Linked DNA regions of Actinoplanes teichomyceticus ATCC 31121. The main gene of each other region encodes a partner of the protein of the gene in region 2 in a complex. Links are inferred from orthologs where the notes say so. Each region holds a gene or a part of one and is shown on either strand. Other genes may lie near its edges. The genes, in order: uvrB and pcrA.

Evidence for each region.
Region 1: the proteins of pcrA (region 2) and uvrB are in contact, whole or in part, in a crystal structure (PDB 7EGT), measured with the Thermus thermophilus proteins. The link is inferred for Actinoplanes teichomyceticus ATCC 31121 from one-to-one orthologs. Residues at the interface, in WP_096412145.1 of Thermus thermophilus: His654, Arg656, Phe657, Gln666, Asp668, Glu669, Lys680, Arg681, Leu682, Ser683, Lys685, Tyr686, Ala687; in WP_096411307.1 of Thermus thermophilus: Glu23, Leu25, Arg26, Asp27, Gly28, Glu29, Arg30, Phe31, Arg55, Glu326, Asp327, Phe328, Glu379, Ser382, Gln383, His398, Gly400, Arg401.

The regions. Positions count from the first base shown.
Region 1 is NZ_CP023865.1:1,864,200-1,874,181, reverse strand. Bases 3,296-6,277 are described here. They hold uvrB (excinuclease ABC subunit UvrB), read right to left. Parts: upstream 5,855-6,277; coding sequence 3,737-5,854; downstream 3,296-3,736. Also shown: ACTEI_RS08545 (TerC family protein), read right to left, coding at 329-1,330; ACTEI_RS08535 (antibiotic biosynthesis monooxygenase family protein), read left to right, coding at 2,398-2,733; coaE (dephospho-CoA kinase), read right to left, coding at 6,477-7,673; rpsA (30S ribosomal protein S1), read right to left, coding at 8,100-9,593; ACTEI_RS08515 (class I SAM-dependent methyltransferase), read left to right, coding at 9,898-9,982. UniProt on the Escherichia coli protein: The UvrABC repair system catalyzes the recognition and processing of DNA lesions. A damage recognition complex composed of 2 UvrA and 2 UvrB subunits scans DNA for abnormalities.
Region 2 is NZ_CP023865.1:743,809-753,902, forward strand. The notes cover bases 4,403-7,496. They hold pcrA (DNA helicase PcrA), read left to right. Parts: upstream 4,403-4,771; coding sequence 4,772-7,222; downstream 7,223-7,496. Other genes in these bases: ACTEI_RS03495 (bifunctional metallophosphatase/5'-nucleotidase), read right to left, coding at 4,403-4,602; ACTEI_RS03505 (M23 family metallopeptidase), read right to left, coding at 7,219-7,496. In the rest of the region: ACTEI_RS03480 (ABC transporter ATP-binding protein), read left to right, coding at 1-950; ACTEI_RS03485 (ABC transporter ATP-binding protein), read left to right, coding at 943-1,950; ACTEI_RS03490 (chorismate mutase), read right to left, coding at 2,046-2,321; more of ACTEI_RS03495, read right to left, coding at 2,761-4,402; more of ACTEI_RS03505, read right to left, coding at 7,497-8,040; ACTEI_RS03510 (M23 family metallopeptidase), read right to left, coding at 8,159-8,914; icmB (coenzyme B12-dependent isobutyryl CoA mutase small subunit), read left to right, coding at 9,330-9,734. UniProt on the Escherichia coli protein: A helicase with DNA-dependent ATPase activity. Unwinds DNA duplexes with 3'-5' polarity. Translocates on single-stranded DNA with 3'-5' polarity. Initiates unwinding more efficiently from a nicked substrate than double-stranded DNA.

The DNA.
Region 1 (9,982 bases), 1.1 Mb from region 2 along the record:
ACGAGCCGCTCCCGCCCCTCCCGGGGCCGCCAGGCTGTGCCCGCCCTTCCGGGGCCGCCAGGCTGTGCCCGCCCTTCCGGGGCCGCCGGACTGCTCCCGCCCCTCCCGGGCCGCCGGACTGCTCCCGCCCTTCCGGGGGCCGCCGGATTGCTCTCGCCCCTTCCGGGGGCCGCCGGATTGCTCTCGCCCCTCCCCGGGACGCCAGGCCGCTCCCGCCCCTCCCCGGGACGTAGCTACGCGTGGGCCCGGGCGACATCGGTCGCCCGGGCCCGGTGCTCACGGGTGTGCGGGAGCGGTGCTCACGGCGTACTGGAAATCGGGTTCTGGGTCAGCGGTCTGCGCTGACCAGATCCTTCTTGCGGTCGCGGGCCGATTTGGCCAGGCTGGCGACCGTGGCGACGCCGAGCGTGCCGAGGATGACCAGCAGCGACAGCCAGATCGGGATCTCCGGCGCCCAGTGCAGCCCGTGGCCGTCGTTGATGAACGGCAGGCTGTTGGTGTGCAGCGCTTCGAGGAAGAGCTTCACGCCGATGAAGGCGAGAACCGCGGCGAGCCCGACGTTGAGGTAGACCAGACGCTCCAGCAGGCCGCCGAGCAGGAAGAAGAGCTGGCGCAGGCCCATCAGCGCGAAGACGTTCGCGGTGAAGACCAGGTACGGCTCCTTGGTGATCCCGAAGATCGCCGGAATCGAGTCGAGCGCGAAGATCAGGTCGGTCGTGCCGATCGCGATCATCACGATCAGCATCGGCGTGAAGAGGCGCTTGCCGGCCGCGGTGACCACCCGGAACTGCCCGTCGGCGAACGACGAGGAGATCGGCAGCGCCCGCTTCGCCCAGCGGATCAGCACGTTCTCCTTGAATTCGTCCTCGTCGTTCTCGCCGCCCTTGACCAGGGTCACGGCGGTGTACACCAGGAACGCGCCGAAGATGTAGAACACCCAGGAGAACTGCGCGATGAGCGCCGCGCCGGCAGCGATGAACGCGCCTCGCATGACCAGCGCGAGCACGATGCCGATCAGCAACACCTTCTGCTGGAATCGGCGCGGCACCGCGAACCGGCCCATGATGATGACGAAGACGAACAGGTTGTCGACACTCAACGAGTACTCGGTGAGCCAGCCGGTGTAGAACTCCCCGGCATAGCGGCCACCGGCGACGGCCCAGACCCCCGCTCCGAAGAGCAGCGCCAGCGCCACGTAGAACGCGACCCAGCCGCCGGCCTCTTTCATCGTCGGCTCGTGCGGCCGACGCCCGATGATCAGAAGATCGACGGCGAGCACCGCCACCAGCGCCACCAAGGTGGCGAGCCAGACCCATGTTGAAACGTTCAATGCGACCCTCCGGCAGACACGTGTCGTCGCTGCGCCGACTCGAGATTTCGAGACGAAGCAGCGACGTGCGACTGTCGGAGGTCTCTTCCGCCGCGGACACCCGCGACCCCCGGCCCCGGGTCAACCCTGCTGGTGACCCAGCCGGGCATGCCGTGTTGACGAGACCGGAGCGGGGGAATACTCCCCTCCCACGTTGCCCATTGTTGCGCATCCGGGGCTCGATCGACACACCGGGAGCCCAACAGTGGCAGGGCTCGCTTCCGAAACCCCTCACCGGGGCGACTACTGCCACGTAACTCCGCGGTCACCCCGGCGCCACCCACCCGGCAGCTGGCCGAGGTCGTACATCAGCGCCTTCACCAGCCACTTCCCGCCCGCGAAGGGACCGCCGGCCGCCGTTGACCCGGCGTCCCCCGCAGCCCCGGTCCCCCGGCTGGCGCAACGACCCGCCGCGCTGACCACCCGTTTCACTCATGCATCGCGGTCACCGTCCTGGACCCGGGTAGCCGGTCACCACACCGTCGCGGGTGCAACCGTTCCCCGCGCCGCCGATGCCGCCGGAGGCCCCGAGCGGGCGGTCACGCCGCAGAAGCGACGCTCCGCCACTCGCGCCGGGCCACCACCGTGCACCCTGCCCCGGGCCACCACCCATCGTGCACGCCGCACCCCGCGCCGGGCCACCACCGTGCAGCCTGCCCGGGCCACCACCGTGCAGCCCGCACCCCGCCGGGCCACCACCGTGCAGCCCACCATCATGCCGGTCGGGCGCCGCGGCCCTCCGTCCCGTCGGCCCGGATCGGTCGGCGCCCGCCGCTCCGGCACATCGCCGGCCCCGTTGCGAGCAGGCTTCTCTTAACTGGCGCGGCACTGTTTGCTGCGAGCAGCGTTGTCTTGGTTCGAGCAGCGCTGTCTTCGTTCAAGCGGCGTGGCCCGGATCCGAGTGGCGTGGCCCGGATCCGAGTGGCGTGGTCCGGATTCGAGTGGCTGCACACACCTGTGCCAGGCAAAACTCGGTCTAAGGCATCCTAGTAAGCTAGCCATCTGGTGCGTATGGGACGCTTGCGGGCATGATCCTCGAAGTCACGCTTATCGACATCCTCCCGGGCCGGGAGGACGATTTCATCGCCGCCTACCAGCTCGCCCGCCCCCAGATCGCGGGCGCCGAGGGCTGCCGGGGGCTCCGGCTCAAGCGTGGCGCCGAGTCATCCAACCGCTTCGTGCTCCTGGTCGAATGGGACTCCATGGAAGCCAACGAGCACAACTTCCGCCGTACCGACCGCTTCGCCCAGTGGCGTGCCTCGATCTCCGCCACCCTGGCCCAGCCCCCGCTGTCCGAATACTTCACCGAGATCGCCACCCCGGCCGGCCGCCCCGACCCGGATCACGACTTCTTCGCCGCCTGACCGGACGGCCCCGGCGTCACCAGCACCCGGCCGAGGGCGGCACACGGCTCGACTCGCCGGGTCGCTCCGAGCGAACATCAATCGAAAACGGCACACGCCCCCGCCGGAGGCCCTCCGAGCCGGCGCAACGAACAGTCCCGACTCGTCAGCCTGCTCGTGCCGGCGCACCCCTCCGAGCCGGCGCAACGAACAGTCCCGACTCGGAGCGGCGCTCGCCGGCACGAGCAGCCTGACGCCGAGGGCCGCCGGATCCCGATCGCCGAGAGGCGTTCACGACCGGCGGCCGGATCCACCTCCGCAGAGACCACCGCGCCGGCAACCGAGGACTTTCCGAGATCGGAGGCGGGACCAGGCACGACCACGGCCCAAGGCGGTTCACGACCAGCGCGCCGTCCGCCTCACCGGAACTGTCCGAGGCCGGGAATCCGCCCACCACACCGGACCGGTCCTCCGGGTCGCGGATCCGTCGGACCCCCACCCCAGGCTCGATCCGCAAGCCACAGACCACAAACCCGACCGAGCCAAGCCCGAACCCACCCGGCCCGGCCGAACAGACCTGCCCGCGAAGCGCCGAAGGCCGAAGGCACCCGGAAGCCCAACCTGGGCCGCGAAGCGGCCAAAACCGAAGACCGCCTTGGAGCAGCCCGCCCTGGGCCGCACGGCATCCAAGGCCGAAGACCGCCATGGACCAGCCCAACCCGGGCCGCGCGGCGTCCAAAGCCGAGAACCGCCATGGACCAGCCCAACCCGGGCCGCGAACGCATCCGAGCCGCAAGACAGTCAAGACTCAGCTCGAACGAATCCGCAGGTGAGCACGCGGCCAGAACCGATGGCACCCCCGCCTCCGACACGCGCGGCAGCCACCCCAGCCACGCAAGATTGTGGGCGGGGAGTGCCTTTCGGAGACATCAAAAGCCTGACGGGCTCCGAAAGGCACTCCCCGCCCACAACGGCCCCACCTCGCGCGCAGCCCGGAAACACCAGGCCAAACCACGGCAGCGGGCTACTTCACCCCGGCCATGTCCATCCCCCGGAGCTCCTTCTTCAGTTCGCCGATCTCGTCCCGGATCCGCGCCGCCAGCTCGAACTGCAGCTCGCGCGCCGCCCCCAGCATCTGGTCGTTGAGATCCTGGATGAGCTGCGCGAGCTCCGCCCGGGCCATGCCCTCGCGGGCCGGGCCTGCCGACCCGCGGCCCTTGGAACGCGTCTCCGGCACCGGCGCCTTGCCCCGCGACATCTGGCGGCCTCCGCCACCGACCATCGGCCCGGCCACCGCCGAGTCGGTGTCCTCCGCCTCGCGGTAGATGTCGTCGAGGATGTCGTGGATCTTCTTGCGTAGCGCCTGCGGCTTGATCCCGTTCGCCTCGTTGTGGGCGATCTGCTTGGCGCGGCGCCGGTCCGTCTCGTCGATCGCGTCCCGCATCGACGGGGTGATCTTGTCAGCGTACATATGCACTTCGCCGGAGACGTTACGTGCGGCACGCCCGATGGTCTGGATCAGCGACCGGCCGCTGCGCAGGAAGCCCTCCTTGTCCGCGTCGAGAATCGCCACCAGCGACACCTCGGGCAGGTCGAGACCCTCGCGCAGCAGGTTGATGCCGACGAGGACGTCGTAGTCGCCCTTGCGCAGCTCCTTGAGCAGCTCGACCCGCCGCAGCGTGTCCACCTCGGAGTGCAGGTAGCGCACCCGGATGCCGTTCTCCAGGAGGTAGTCGGTGAGGTCCTCGGCCATCTTCTTGGTGAGCGTGGTGACCAGGACACGTTCGTCCCGCTCGGTGCGCAGCTGAATCTCGTGCATCAGGTCGTCGATCTGGCCCTTGGTCGGTTTCACCACGACCTGCGGGTCGACCAGCCCGGTCGGCCGGATCACCTGCTCGACGAACTCGCCCTGCGCCTGATCCATCTCCCAGGTGCCCGGGGTCGCGGAGAGGAAGACCATCTGGCCGACCCGGTCGAGGAACTCGTCGAACCGCAACGGACGGTTGTCGGCCGCGCTGGGCAGCCGGAAACCGTGCTCGATCAGGATACGTTTCCGGGAGGCGTCGCCCTCGTACATCCCGCCGATCTGCGGGATCGTCTGGTGCGACTCGTCGATGACGGTGACGAAGTCGTCCGGGAAGTAGTCCAGCAACGTGTAGGCCGGCTCACCGGGACGGCGGCCGTCCATGTGCATCGAGTAATTCTCGATGCCGTTGCAGAAGCCGACCTGACGCATCATCTCGATGTCGTACGTGGTCCGCATCCGCAGCCGCTGCGCCTCCAACAGCTTGCCCTGGCGCTCCAGCTCGGCCAGCCGCTCGGCCAGCTCGGCCTCGATGTCACGGATCGCGCGCTCCATGCGCTCCGGACCGGCGACGTAGTGCGTGGCCGGGAAGATGATCAGCTCGTCCACCTCGCGGACCACCTCGCCGGTGAGCGGGTGCAGGTAGTAGAGCTTCTCCACCTCGTCGCCGAACAGCTCCACGCGGACCGCGAGCTCCTCGTAGGCCGGGATGATCTCCAGTGTGTCGCCCCGGACCCGGAACGTGCCGCGCTGGAAGGCCATGTCGTTGCGCGTGTACTGGATGTCGACCAGCCGGCGCAGCAGCTTGTCCCGGTCGATCTCGCCGCCGACCTTCACCTGGACGGCGCGCTCGATGTACTCCTGTGGGGTGCCCAGGCCGTAGATGGCGCTGACCGTGGCCACCACGATCGTGTCGCGCCGGGTGAGCAGCGACATGGTGGCCGAGTGGCGCAGCCGCTCCACCTCCTCGTTGACCGACGAGTCCTTCTCGATGTAGGTGTCGGTCTGGGCGATGTACGCCTCGGGCTGGTAGTAGTCGTAGTAGCTGACGAAATACTCCACCGCGTTGTTCGGCAGCAGCTCGCGGAACTCCTTGGCGAGCTGCGCGCAGAGCGTCTTGTTGGGCGCGAGCACCAGCGCCGGCCGTTGCAGCCGCTCGATCAGCCACGCGGTGGTCGCGCTCTTGCCGGTGCCGGTGGCGCCGAGCAGCACGGTGTGCCGGTCGCCGCGGCGCACCCGCCGCTCCAGCTCGTCGATCGCCGCGGGCTGGTCACCGGCCGGCTGGTAGTCGCTGACTACCTCGAACCGGCCGTCGAGTCGTGGAATGTCGAGCGCCATGCACACCACCGTACGTCGGGGGTACGACAACTTTCGCCCGCCACCGGTGGGATCCGGTGCGGCCCGCGCCGTGCCGATGGTGCACATTCGACCGCACCGTGCGGCATTGTCTGGTCTTTACCGCGCCCCCTACCCTGGCGGGGTAGGCCGCTCGCGGCGGCCGACGAGCACGGTCGGGGTCACCCAACGATCCAGCCGTGCCGCACCGCGGTCGATGCGCCCCGACATCCGGCGAGCGCACCTGCGGGGGTCGCGCTCCCGAGCCGGCCGGCCGCCGCGAGCGCCGCTCCCCGCCACCGAACACCCACCGCGCCATCGAGCGCCGCTCCCCGCCACCGAACGCCCACCGCGCCATCGAGCCATCGAGCACCGCTCCACACCGCCGATCGCCCACCGCGCCATCGAGCACCGCTCCCCGCCACCGGACGCCCACCGCGCCATCGAGCCATCGAGCACCGCTCCCCGCCACCGAACGCCCACCGCGCCATCGAGCGCCGGACGTGCGTCGCGGCCCGGCCGGGACACCGGTCCACGCCGAGCGAACGCCCGGTGGAGACGACAATCCGACAGAAGCCCCCGGCGGGGCGGAGGCACCGGCACGCCCAGCCGACGACGGGCCGGCTCAGGAGATCGGCGGCTGCCAGCCGGTGGCCTCCGCCCAGTCGTCGGCCGCCCGCGCCTCCTCGTCGAACCACGGCTCCTTCGCCGCCGCGTAGCCGGTCCGGTCCGCGAACCGCAGCGCCAGCTCCGCCTTGGCCGCCGCGTAGGCGTCCCGCGCCGCCGGGACCGCCCGCAGGTGGTCACGCATCAGCAGCGCGAACCGCCAGCCCGGTGACCCGGCCACCCGCACGTGCAGGATCACCGGCCGGCCCGGGTCGGCCGAGCCGTGCATCCGCTTCGGCCAGGTCTCCCCCGGCAGCCGGCGCGCATTGTCCGCCCACTCCCCCGACCGGCGCGGGAACCCGGCCGCGGCCAGCCGGTCGGCGAGCGCGTCGGCTTCGGCCAGGGTGCGTACGGAAAGCATCAGATCGATGATGTTCTTCGCCGGCAGACCCGGCACCGCGGTGGATCCGATGTGGTGGACCTCGGCGGAGCCGATGGCGCCGCCGAGGTGCTGCCGGATCCGCGCGATCAGCCGGGCGGCCGCCTGCGGCCAGTCCGGCTCGGGCGGCACGATGCTGAGCTCGGGCGATTTGCGGGCGGGCCGGCGCAGCCGGACGTTGTGCTCGAACTCGACCAGCCGGTCGCGCCACAGCTCGTCGACCCGGGCGTGCAGGGTAGCGAGGTCGTCCTCGTTGGGCAGGAGCACGTCCGCCGCGGCCCGCCGGGTGGCGTCGTCGGCCTGCGCGCCGATCCGGGCGGCGGCCTCGGCCGCCGACATGCCACGGTCGCGCATCAACCGCCGGATCCGCATCTCCCGGTCCGCGGTGACCACGATCACCAGGTGGTACGTCGGAGCCAGCCCCGTCTCCACCAGCAGCGGTACGTCGTTGACCACGATCGCGTCGGGCGGCGCGGCCCGGACCATCTCGGCGGTGCGCGCCCGGACGCGTGGGTGGATGATCCGCTCCAGGCGACGGCGCGCCTCGTCGTCACCGAAGACCTTCGCGCCCAGGGCCGGGCGGTCCAGCTCACCCTCGGGGGTCAGCACGCCCGCGCCGAACGCCGCGACGATCTCGGCGAGCCCGTCGGTGCCCGGCTCGACCACCTCGCGGGCGAGCCGGTCGGCGTCGATGATCACCGCACCGCGCTCCGCCAGTCGTGTGGCGACGGCACTCTTGCCGGCGCCGATGCCACCCGTGAGACCGACCATCAGCATGGACTCAGTATCCCGGCACAGGACGCCGCGCGCCTCGCGGCCGCCGGTCACGACTTGGCGAAAGGCGCAAGGACGACAGTCACCCCGAATTCGCCCGGCCGGGGCGGGCACGCGACCGCGGGGACGGATCGCCCCCCGGGGGCGAGAAGCCGACCGGACGAGGAGCCGACCGGACGAGGAGCCGACCGGACGAGAAGCCGACCACGCGGGGAGCCGACCAGGCGAGAAGCCGACCAGGAGGGGAGCCGACCAGGAGGGGAGCCGGCCGGGGCGACCGCCGCGCATCCGGGGCCCACGGCCGGGAGACCGGCGCGCGTCCGCCTCGGAGCGGTCCCGGGCAGGGAAGCGAAAAGGCCGCCCCGACCTGAGGTCGGGACGGCCTTTCACGCTGTTACCGGAACAGAATCACCGGAGCAACCGGGTGACTCAGCTCTTGCCGCCGGCCAGCTTCTCGCGCAGGGCGGCGAGGGCCTCGTCGGTGGCCAGGGTGCCCGCGGGCTCCTCGGCGGCGCGCGCCGGGGCCGGCGAGCTCGACGAGGAGGAGGTCACGCCGCCGGCCGGAGCCGGGTTGAGCGCGGCGTCGGCGTCGGCCTCGCGGCTCGCCTGGACCTGCTTGGTGTGGGCCTCCCAGCGCTCGCGCGCCTCGGCGTACTGCTTCTCCCAGGCCTCGCGCTGCTTCTCGAAGCCTTCCATCCACTCGCCGGTCTCCGGGTCGAAGCCCTCCGGGTAGATGTAGTTGCCCTCGGCGTCGTAGGTCGCGGCCATGCCGTAGAGGGTCGGGTCGAAGTGCTCCTCGCCCTCGACGAAGCCCTCGTTGGCCTGCTTGAGCGACAGCGAGATCCGGCGACGCTCCAGGTCGATGTCGATGACCTTGACCAGGACGTCGGAGCCCACCTGGACGACCTGCTCGGGCAGCTCGACGTGCCGCTCGGCCAGCTCGGAGATGTGCACCAGGCCCTCGATGCCGTCGTCCACGCGGACGAAGGCGCCGAACGGAACCAGCTTGGTGACCTTACCCGGGACGATCTGGTTGATCGCGTGGGTCCGGGCGAACTGCCGCCACGGGTCCTCCTGGGTCGCCTTCAGCGACAGCGAGACGCGCTCGCGGTCCAGGTCGACGTCCAGGACCTCGACCTCGACCTCCTGGCCGACCTCGACGACCTCGGACGGGTGGTCGATGTGCTTCCAGGACAGCTCGGAGACGTGCACCAGGCCGTCCACGCCACCCAGGTCCACGAAGGCGCCGAAGTTGACGATGGAGGACACGACGCCCTTGCGGACCTGGCCCTTCTGCAGCTTGTTGAGGAACTCGGTGCGGACCTCGGACTGCGTCTGCTCGAGCCAGGCGCGGCGGGACAGGACCACGTTGTTGCGGTTCTTGTCCAGCTCGATGATCTTCGCCTCGAGCTCGCGGCCGACGTACGGCTGCAGGTCGCGGACGCGACGCATCTCGACCAGGGAGGCCGGCAGGAAGCCACGGAGGCCGATGTCGAGGATGAGACCACCCTTGACGACCTCGATGACCGAGCCGCGGACGACGCCGTCGTCCTCCTTGATCTTCTCGATGGTGCCCCAGGCCCGCTCGTACTGAGCGCGCTTCTTCGAGAGGATCAGACGGCCTTCCTTGTCCTCCTTCGTGAGGACGAGGGCTTCGATGTGGTCACCGACCGACACCACTTCCGCGGGGTCCACGTCATGCTTGATCGACAACTCGCGCGAGGGGATGACGCCCTCGGTCTTGTAGCCGATGTCGAGCAGGACCTCGTCCCGATCGACCTTGACGACGGTGCCTTCGACAATGTCGCCGTCGTTGAAGTACTTGATGGTCTCGTCGATGGCTGCGAGGAAAGCTTCCTCAGAGCCGAGGTCGTCGACGGTGACCTTGTTGGCGCTCGAGGTGGCCTCGATGCTGCTCGTCATGTGGACAGTTGCTCCGAACGGATGGATTCGTGGTGTCTCTCGCACTCGACGGAACTGCCACCGGAAGCGGCACGAGCGAACGAGACGACCAACCCAGGAGCAGTCAGATCATTGCCAGTCGATCATGCCAAGACCGGCGACCACGGAACCTGCTCCCTGCCGAGGCACACGTTCCGCGAGCGCATCGACTAGCTTACCGTGCGCATTACCACAGGTTGCAAGCCCTCCTGATGAGCGCGGCACATTGTTCGGTCGCAACCCGTCATCATGCCCGTTTTAGACTAATTCAGGGCGTGCGACGCGCCTGTCGTACCGTGGTCGGGTGACCGAGATCCCCACCATCGAGACGCCCTCGCACCGCCGCGTGACCGAGGATGAGACGCGCCACG
Region 2 (10,094 bases):
TCGAGTTCCGGACCCAGTACGGCGTGGCGAAGGCCGTCAACGGCGCGAACTTCCACCTCTCCCCGGGTGAGACGCTCGCCATCCTGGGTGAGTCCGGCTGCGGCAAGTCGGTGACCGCCCAGGCGATCATGGGCATCCTGGACACGCCGCCCGGCTACGTCACCAAGGGCGAGATCCGCTACCGCGGTGTCGACGTCCTGAAGCTCCCGGAGGAGCAGCGCCGCAAGGTCCGGGCGAACCGGATCGCGATGATCTTCCAGGACGCGCTGTCCGCGCTGAACCCGGTCTACACGGTCGGTTTCCAGCTCGGTGAGCTGTTCCGCAAGCACCGCGGGATGTCCCGCGGCGACGCCAAGAAGCGCGCGATCGAGCTGCTGGACCAGGTCAAGATCCCGGGTGCCAGGACGCGGGTGAACGACTACCCGCACCAGTTCTCGGGTGGCATGCGGCAGCGCGTCATGATCGCCATGGCGCTGGCCCTCGACCCCGAGGTGCTGATCGCCGACGAGCCGACCACGGCGCTCGACGTCACCGTGCAGGCACAGATCATGGGCCTGCTCGCCGACCTGCAGCAGCAGCGCAACATGGGCCTCATCCTGATCACGCACGACATGGGCGTGGTCGCCGACGTGGCCGACCGGATCTCGGTGATGTACGCGGGCAAGGTCGTCGAGGAGGCGGGTGTCTACGACATCTACTCCCGGCCGGCCCACCCGTACACCAAGGCGCTGCTGGAGTCGATCCCGCGGCTCGACATGAAGGGCCAGCAGCTCAGCGTCATCCGGGGCCTGCCGCCGGCGCTGACCGACATCCCGCGTGGCTGCCCGTTCAACCCGCGGTGCGCGTACGCGCGGGACGCCTGCCGGCAGGACCCGCCGCCCCCGCCGTACGCGGTGGCCCCGCAGCGCACGGCTCGCTGCCACTTCTTCCGGGAGGTCATCGGTGAGTGACGTCGTCCTTGAGACCAAGGGTCTGGTCAAGCACTTCCCGATCACGCAGGGCATCCTCTTCAAGAGCAAGGTCGGCGCGGTCCGGGCGGTCGACGGGGTCGACCTGCAGCTGCGCCGGGGCGAGACCCTGGGCGTGGTCGGCGAGTCCGGCTGTGGCAAGTCCACCCTGGCCAAGCTGCTGGTGGGCCTGGAGAAGCCGACCGCCGGCTCGATCAATGTCCGGGGCGAGGACATGGTCAAGCTGCAGGGCGCCGCGCTGCGGCGGGCCCGCCGCAACATCCAGATGGTGCTGCAGGACCCGTACACGTCGCTGAACCCGCGAATGACGGTCGGCGACATCATCGGCGAGCCGTTCGAGATCCACCCCGAGGTGGTCCCGAGGGGTGGCCGGGAGCGCGCGGTGCAGGACCTGCTGGACACGGTCGGCCTCAACCCCGACCACATCAACCGGTACCCGCACCAGTTCTCCGGCGGTCAGCGCCAGCGCATCGGCATCGCCCGGGCGCTCGCGCTCAAGCCCGAGATCATCGTCTGCGACGAGCCGGTGTCGGCGCTCGACGTGTCCATCCAGGCCCAGGTGATCAACCTGCTGGAGCGCCTGCAGGACGAGTTCGGCCTGTCGTACATCTTCATCGCGCACGACCTGTCGGTGGTCCGGCACATCTCCGACCGGGTCGCCGTGATGTACCTCGGCAAGGTCATCGAGACCGGGCACGACCAGGCGATCTACGAGCAGCCGACGCATCCGTACACGCAGGCGCTGCTCTCCGCCGTGCCGGTCCCGGACCCGCGCCTGCGCGGCCACCGCGACCAGATCGTCCTGGAGGGCGACGTCCCGTCGCCGGCCAACCCGCCGTCGGGCTGCCGCTTCCGCACCCGGTGCTGGAAGGCTCAGGACGTCTGCGCCCAGCAGGAGCCGCTGCTGCAGATCCGGGAGCGGTCCCCGCACCCCAGCGCGTGCCACTTCGCCGAGGTCCGCGACGTGGTCCACGGGCGCTGACCTGCGGACGACGGTGCCCCGGGAGGTGACGACCCGGGGCACCGTCGTTGTTGCGGGCGGTCACCCGGTGGGCCGGGCCCCCGCCGGGGCGCCGATCACAGCGGGCCGCGGCCGGAGCGCAGCAGGAGCAGGGCGACCTGGGTGCCGTCGGGGCCGAGGGCGGCGCGGAAGCGGTCCACGATCTCCCGTTCGCGGGCCAGGACCAGACGGGTGCCGCCGGAGGCCATCCGGGTCTTGCCGACGGTCTGGGAGAGCCGGGAGCGCTCCAGCCAGAGGTCGATGATGGCCTGATCGATCTCGTCGATCCGTTCCCGCATCGCGCGGATCTCGTCGGCGGCCAGGGGCTTGCCGGCACCCGTGGACTCGTCCATCTGCGGGGCGGAACCGTTGGCGGACTGGTTGATCACGTCGGCGGTCATGCGTGCTCCTCGGGTGCTCATCGCCCCGGGCTTCCCACAGCCCGGGAAGCAAACAAGCCCCGGGCTGTGGGAAGCCCGGGGCTTGGAGTAGGTCTGTCGTTCAGCGGCGACCTACGGCTGCCGGACTTCCGGTGCCGTAGTAGAAAAATCGCGCCTGCTGGATCACGAGCCGAGTATGCCCCGCTCCCGGACCCGGCCGCAAGGAAACCGCCCGAACGATGGGACGCGAGTCGCGTCGTGTGCCCGGGCCCGGGCTCGCCGCGTGCCGGGACGGCTCGCCGGCGGCGCGGCGCGGCCGGAGCGGCCATCGTGACCTGCGCAGACACGGGCGACGGTGGAGAGCTGCGGTGGCCCGGCGCGACGCGCCGGGCCACCGGAGACGGTGCGTCGGTCAGGGGGTCGTGGTGATGCGGTCGGCCCGGCCCGGGGCGATGGTGCCGGTGCCGAGGTACGCGGTCAGGGCGTCGATGTCGAAGCCCGGGGCGGTGACCCGGCCGGTGCCCTTGGTCAGGGCGCTGAAGCCGTCGCCGCCGTTGGCCAGGAAGTCGTTGGTGGTGACCTGGTAGGTGGTGGCGGGGTCGATCGGGGTGCCGTTCAGCGCCAGGCCGCTGACCCGGGAACCGAGCGCGGCGGAGGCGCTCCAGGTGTAGCTGAGCCCGGCGGAGACCTGCAGGATCTTGGTGGTGGTCTGGCCGTTGTAGCCGGCGAACTGCTGCTCCAGCACCTCCTTGAGCTGCGCGCCGGTCAGCGTCTGGGTGACCACCAGGTTGTTGAACGGCTGCACGGTGAACGCTTCGCCGTAGGTGACCCGGCCGTAGGCCTCGCCGCCGGAGGACTGGTCGGCGTCCAGGTCGGCGCGGATGCCGCCCGGGTTCATCAGGGCGATCCGGGCGCCGGCGGCCGAGGTGTAGGCCAGCTGGGCGTCCGCGATCACGTCGCCGAGCGGGCTCTCACCGGCGGCGTTGGCGGTGCGCACGATGTCGCCGGAGATCGCGCCGACGACCCGGTTGGCGATCGGGGCGACCGCGGTGCGGTACTTGTCGGCGACCTTCTTGGCCGCGGCATCGACGGTGTCCGGGTTCTTCAGGTAGACGCCGGTGGCGTCCCTCTTCCAGCCGCCGTTGCCGTCCGGCACGCCGTTCTCCACGATCACGTTCTTCGCGGTGATCTCGGTGAACCGGCCGCTGCGCCGGTCCACCGACCAGTCGATGTCGGTGATCAGCTGGCCGTTGCTGCCGGCGCTGGTCACCACGGTGTCTCGCCCGGCCCGGTTGGGCAGCTTGCAGGAGTAGAAGCGGTGGGTGTGCCCGGACACGACCAGGCCGATCTCCGGGTTCAGCCCGGCCACGATCGGCACGACGGGCCCGGAGAAGCCGGCGCAGTCCGAGACGCCCGGCGTCGGGGTGGCGGCGGCCTGCGAGCCGCCCTCGTGCAGCAGCAGCACCTGGGCTTTGACCCCGACCAGCTTGAGGATGTTGCTCCACCGGTTCGCGGTCGCCACCTCGTCGGTGAAGTGCACGTTCTGGATGCCGGCCGGGTTGACGATGCCGGCCGTGCCCTCCAGGGTCGCGCCGATGAAACCGACCGGCACGCCGCCGACGTACCGGATCTCGACGGGCGGCAGGATCGGCCGCCCGGTCTTGTTGTCGATGGTGTTCGCGGCGAGGTAGCTGAACCGGGCCCCGCCGAAGCCGTCGCCGTCCTGGCAGCCGTCGACCGGGTGGCACCCGCCGCGCTGGATCCGGATCAGCTCGGCCACGCCCTCGTCGAACTCGTGGTTGCCCACTGAGCTGATCTGCAGGCCGACGGTGTTCATCAGCTCGATCGTCGGCTCGTCGTGGAACGCGGCGCTGACCAGCGGGGTGCCGCCGATCAGGTCGCCGGCGCCGACGGTCAGGGTGGTCCGGCCCTCCTGCTTCGCCTCGGCGCGCAGCTTGCGCAGGTACGTCGCCAGGTACTCCACCCCGCCGGCCGGGGTACTGGTGCCGCCCGCGTTGACCACCGCGCCGCTGCCGGTGGGCGGGTCGATCGCGCCGTGGAAGTCGTTGTAGCTGAGGAACTGGCCCTTGACCACGGCGGGCCCGCGGGCGCCGGCGTACTGGGCGGTCACCGGGGCGAACTCGGCGGGCGGCGCGGCGGCCACGGGCCCGGCGGCGGGCACGGCGGAGAGCGCGCCGGCGACCGCAAGCGCGACGGCCGGCACGGCGATGCGTCGCCGAAGCGGAGATGTCATGACGTTCGATCCCTCGATCGGGTTGGACGGTCGGGCAACTCGATCAGACTGGAGGATCGGCCGGGTCGGCGCCACCACTTCGAGGTGACAAGTCGATTGCTGATCGCCGATGCGGCGCCGCCCGCGGTGCGACGTCGTGTCGGAGGGTCGGCATACACTGGCTCCCGCGATGCGACCTTCCTTTGAATCCTCCGACGACGCCCTGTTCGCGCTGCCCACCGCGGCCCCGCCGGCCGCGGCGCCGGCCCCGCAGGTGCCCCGGCCGGCGCCGCACGCGGCTCGCCGGGCCGACCCCGGCGCACTGCTCGACGGGCTGAACGGGCCCCAGCGCGACGCGGTGACGCACGCCGGCTCGCCGCTGCTGATCGTGGCCGGCGCGGGCTCCGGCAAGACCCGGGTGCTGACCCACCGGATCGCCTACCTGCTGGCCGCGCGGGACGTGCACCCCGGCGAGATCATGGCGATCACGTTCACCAACAAGGCGGCCGGTGAGATGAAGGAGCGGGTGGCCCAGCTGGTCGGCCCGCGCGCCCGGTTGATGTGGGTCTCGACGTTCCACTCGGCCTGCGTCCGGATCCTGCGGGCCGAGCACGAGCACGCCGGGCTGAAGAGCACGTTCTCGATCTACGACGCGGACGACTCGCGCCGGCTGATGCAGATGGTCGCCCGCGAGCTCGATCTCGACCCGAAGCGGTACACCGCCCGTGGCCTGGCCGCCCAGGTGTCCAACCTGAAGAACGAGCTGGTCGACCCGGAGGAGTTCAAGGGCCGGGCGAACGGGCCGAACGAGCGGGCCGTCGCCGAGGCGTACGAGCTGTATCAGCGTCGTCTGCGGGAGGCGCACGCGCTGGACTTCGATGACATCATCATGGCCACGGTGCACCTGTTCCAGTCGCACCCGCTGGTCGCCCAGGCCTACCGGCGCCGCTTCCGGCACGTGCTGGTCGACGAGTACCAGGACACCAACCACGCGCAGTACACGCTGATCCGCGAGCTGGTCGGCCGCGACGACGAGGACCCGTCCGAGCTGTGCGTGGTCGGTGACGCGGACCAGTCGATCTACGCGTTCCGCGGCGCGACGATCCGCAACATCCTGGAGTTCGAGCGGGACTACCCGGACGCCCGGACGATCCTGCTGGAGCAGAACTACCGCTCCACCCAGACCATCCTCTCCGCGGCCAACGCGGTGATCGACCGGAACACCTCGCGCAAGCCCAAGCGCCTGTGGAGCGACCAGGGGACCGGCGAGCAGATCGTCGGGTACGTCGCCGACACCGAGCACGCCGAGGCGGACTGGGTGGCCCGGGAGATCGACCGGCTCTGCGACAACCACGGCGTGCGCCCCGGCGACGTGGCCGTCTTCTACCGCACCAACAACCAGTCCCGGGTGTTCGAGGAGGTGTTCATCCGGGTCGGCCTGCCGTACAAGGTGGTCGGCGGGGTGCGCTTCTACGAGCGCAAGGAGGTGCGCGACGCGCTGGCGTACCTGCGGGCGGTGGTGAACGAGGACGACACGGTCAGCGTCCGCCGGGTGCTCAACACCCCGAAACGGGGGATCGGCGACCGGGCCGAGGCCTGCGTCGAGGCGCTCGCCGGCCGGGACCGGATCTCGTTCGGCCAGGCGCTGCGGCACGCGCGGAACGCTCCGGGCATCTCCACCCGCGCGGCCAACAGCATCGCCGACTTCGTGCGGCTGCTCGACGACCTGCGCGAGATGGCGACGGTCGCCGCGCCGGAGGAGGTGCTGGAGGCGGTGCTGCAGCGCTCCGGCCTGCTCAGCGAGCTGGAGGAGAGCCTCGATCCGCAGGACCAGGGCCGGGTGGAGAACCTGCAGGAGCTGGTCAGCGTGGCCCGGGAGTACACCGAACGGGTGGAGTCGCAGGCCGCCGCGGCCGAGACCGCGGACCCGGAGGCGCCGGCGGCCACCCTGGCCGGGTTCCTGGAGCAGGTGGCGCTGGTCGCCGACGCCGACCAGATCCCCAGCGACGACCCGGAGCACCAGGGCGTGGTGACGCTGATGACCCTGCACACCGCGAAGGGCCTGGAGTTCCCCGTGGTGTTCCTGACCGGGCTGGAGGACGGCGTCTTCCCGCACATGCGGGCGCTCGGTGACAACACCGAGCTGGAGGAGGAGCGCCGCCTGGCGTACGTCGGGATCACCCGGGCCCGGCAGCGGCTCTACCTCTCCCGGGCGGTGACCCGCTCGGCGTGGGGCCAGCCGCAGTACAACCCGCCGTCCCGGTTCACCGACGAGCTGCCGTCCGAGCTGGTGCGCTGGGAGCGCACCGGCGGGTCGTACACGTCGTGGTCCGGCACCGGCGGCGGGGTGGGCGGCCGTGGTGGCGGTGACCGTCAGCGCGGCGGCGGCTTCGCCGGCGGCACGCCCAAGGCGCAACGCATCGCCGAGCGGCTCGGCATCGACGCCAGCCGGCTGGCCACCGCCAGCGAGCTCAAACAGGCCCCGAAGGTGGAGGTCGGCGACCGGGTCAACCACCAGAGGTACGGCCTGGGCCGGGTCGTCGCCGTCGAGGGGCACGGGCCCGGCGCCCGCGCCCAGATCGACTTCGGCGACCAGGTGATGTGGCTGATCCTGCGGCACGCCCCGATCGAGAAGCTCTAGGCGCCGTCCGGTACGGCGGCGCAGCCGGGGATGCCCACCCCGTGCCGCCGCAGCCACGCGGTCGGCTCCACCGGGTTCTTGTAGTGCCCCTGGTGCACCTCGAAATGCAGGTGTGGGCCGGTCGAGTGCCCGGTCGAGCCCTCGTCGCCGATGTGCTGCCCGGCGCGCACCACGTCGCCGGCGGCCACGGCGATCCGCGACAGGTGGCCGTAGTGGGTGAGCCAGCCGTTGCCGTGGTCGATCAGCACGGCGTTGCCGTACCCCTGCGCCGTGCCGGCCTGGACCACCGTCCCGGCGCCGGCCGCGACGATCGGGGCGCCGTCCGCGGCGGCCAGGTCGACGCCGGCGTGCAGCCGGCCCCAGCGCTGCCCGAAGCAGGAGGTGACCCGGCCCGCGGGCAGCGGGTCCACCCAGTCGGCCCCGCCCAGCGCGGTGGTGGTCACCGCGGTGGTGGTCACCGGAGCGGGCTTCGGCCGGCGTTGCACCGGGTCCGCCGGGATGCCGTGGTTCTCGGCAGAGGCCGGCCGCCGGGGATGCGTCTTGGCGGGCGCCCCGTCGCCGGCCGGCGGGACGATCGGCAGGGCGGCGGGGGCGTGCGCGGCGGTGTGTCCGTCGCTGGTCGGCTGACCGGCGGGTCCGGCCACGGCGGCGCCGCCGGCCACCCCGATCCCGGTGGCCAGGGTGGCGCTCAGGGCGGTGAGGGAGAGGGCGGAGCGGCGGCGGCTGGCGAACAGGGCCGGGAACGCGGGGGCGCGGTGCCGGTGGAGGCGCTCCTGACGGTGCCGCCCGCCGCCCGCCGTTGCCGAGATCTGCCCCACCCGAGACACCCCTCCCGATGACCGTGCCCAGTGCTGTCACGGTTCTGTCGGTGCGGGTGCGGGGGCGCTGAGACGGTGCGGACCGGTTCAACCGACCCGCAACCGGGGCGGTTGCGGGTCAGGAGGCGGCGGCCGCGGCCATGCCCGCGTAGACCGACTCCATCTGGAGCTTGATGTCGACCTGGTGCTCGCGCAGGAAGGTGATCGGGTCGGTCGGCTTGCCGTCCACGTGCACCTCCAGATGCAGGTGCGTGCCGTACGAGTACCCGCTGTTGCCCACCTCGCCGATCACCTGACCGGCCTTCACCACGTCGCCCTTGCTCACCAGCAGTCGCCGGGAGTGCGCGTAAATGATCTCGGTGCCGTCGTCCTGCCGGACGGTGATGGAGTAGCCGTACCCGCCGTTGTAGCCGGCCGCGGTGACCGTGCCGGCGTGCACCGCCTTGTACGGCGTGCCGTCCGGGGCGGCCAGGTCGATGCCGGCGTGCAGCTTGCCGAACCGCACGCCGAACGCCGAGGTGAACTCGTAGTCGTCGAGCGGCAGGAGGTAGACCTCGGAGGCGGCCACCGCTTCGTCGATCCGGGCGCCGGCCTTGGCGGCGGTGTCCCGGCTCTCGCTGCGCGACGCCCGGCCGGCGTCGTCCGAGCGGCTCTGCAGGGCGTCCGTGGCGACCTGGGAGGTCTTGTCCAGGCTCTGCAGGATGTCCGGGTTGACGGTCTTGGAGTCCGGGAGGTTCGACGCGGCGCCGAGGGCGACCACGCCGGCGCCGACGAAGGCGGAGGTGACGACTGCGGCGTAGCGGCTGCGCGGAGGGGTCGGTACGCGGCGTCGGCCGCGATAGCGATCGGGCTCAGACGACAAGCGCTGGCGCACGAAGGACCCTCCGTCGGTGGCATTGCGGCGGCAGGCGCGAGCTCCGCACAAAGCGGTTGACAGGTGCTGGCCGGGCGGTCGCTGGGGGGTGAACCTGTGCGACAGCCGTGGCCACGGTAACGAAACGGCAGCCGGGTCACAAGTCGCAGCGCCAATTCCGTGACAGTTCCGCGCCAGCATTGATCAGCTATTGTCCGAAATGGTGACGTTTCCAGGAAGGTGAGATATCAACGTTCTGTGATCGCTGATAAAGCGGAAAGTAATGTGACCGGCGCAACCATTCCGCGGCCGTGTCGCGGCGCGGGGACGCTACCCCGCGCCCGCCGCGGCGGGTTACCGTTCGTTCAGGTGGCCGGTCCGGAAGACCCGGGCCGGGCGCCCGGACACCGAGGTCCACAGCTCTAGAGGGGTCAGCATGCAAGCACGGATCAGGGTCGTCGTCGCGAAGCCCGGCCTGGACGGGCACGACCGAGGCGCCAAGGTGGTGGCCCGGGCGCTACGGGACGCCGGCATGGAGGTCATCTACACCGGACTGCACCAGACGCCCGAGCAGATCGTCGAGACGGCGATTCAGGAGGACGCCGACGCGGTCGGCCTCTCGGTTCTCTCCGGGGCGCACATGACGCTGTTCCGCCGGGTGCTGGAACTGCTCGCCGAGCGCGACGCGGCCGACATCGTGGTTTTCGGCGGCGGCATCATTCCGGAGGATGACATCGCGGAATTGGAATCACTCGGCGTAGCGAAGGTATTCACGCCGGGTGCGACCACCGCATCCATCATCGAATGGGTCCGCGCCAATGTAGCCACCCAGGTGGCCTGAGCATAGGGAAGGGCCGGACGCACCCCTCACACGTCCGGCCCTTCTATGCGCGATGCCCCGCCGCCACCCCTCGACCGACAGGGCATCGGCCGCTTCCTCGCCCGGCGCGCCCGGTAGCAGCGTGCCGACATCCCACTCAACGACGCCCTTCTCCGGCGGTTACGCGCGTCCGCGTGACTTTTTCGCCGGCGGTTGCGCGCGGCCCGCCCGGACATCGACGACCGGCGTCACCGGCGGTGCCGCCGGGCCCCGGCGGCCACCTGCGCCACACTCGTCCCGAGCGTCCCGGAGCTGCGTTTTCGTCCCTCTGGTGTGTGGTCTTGCACACCGTCTACCCGCGCGGGCGGGGATCCCGAATCG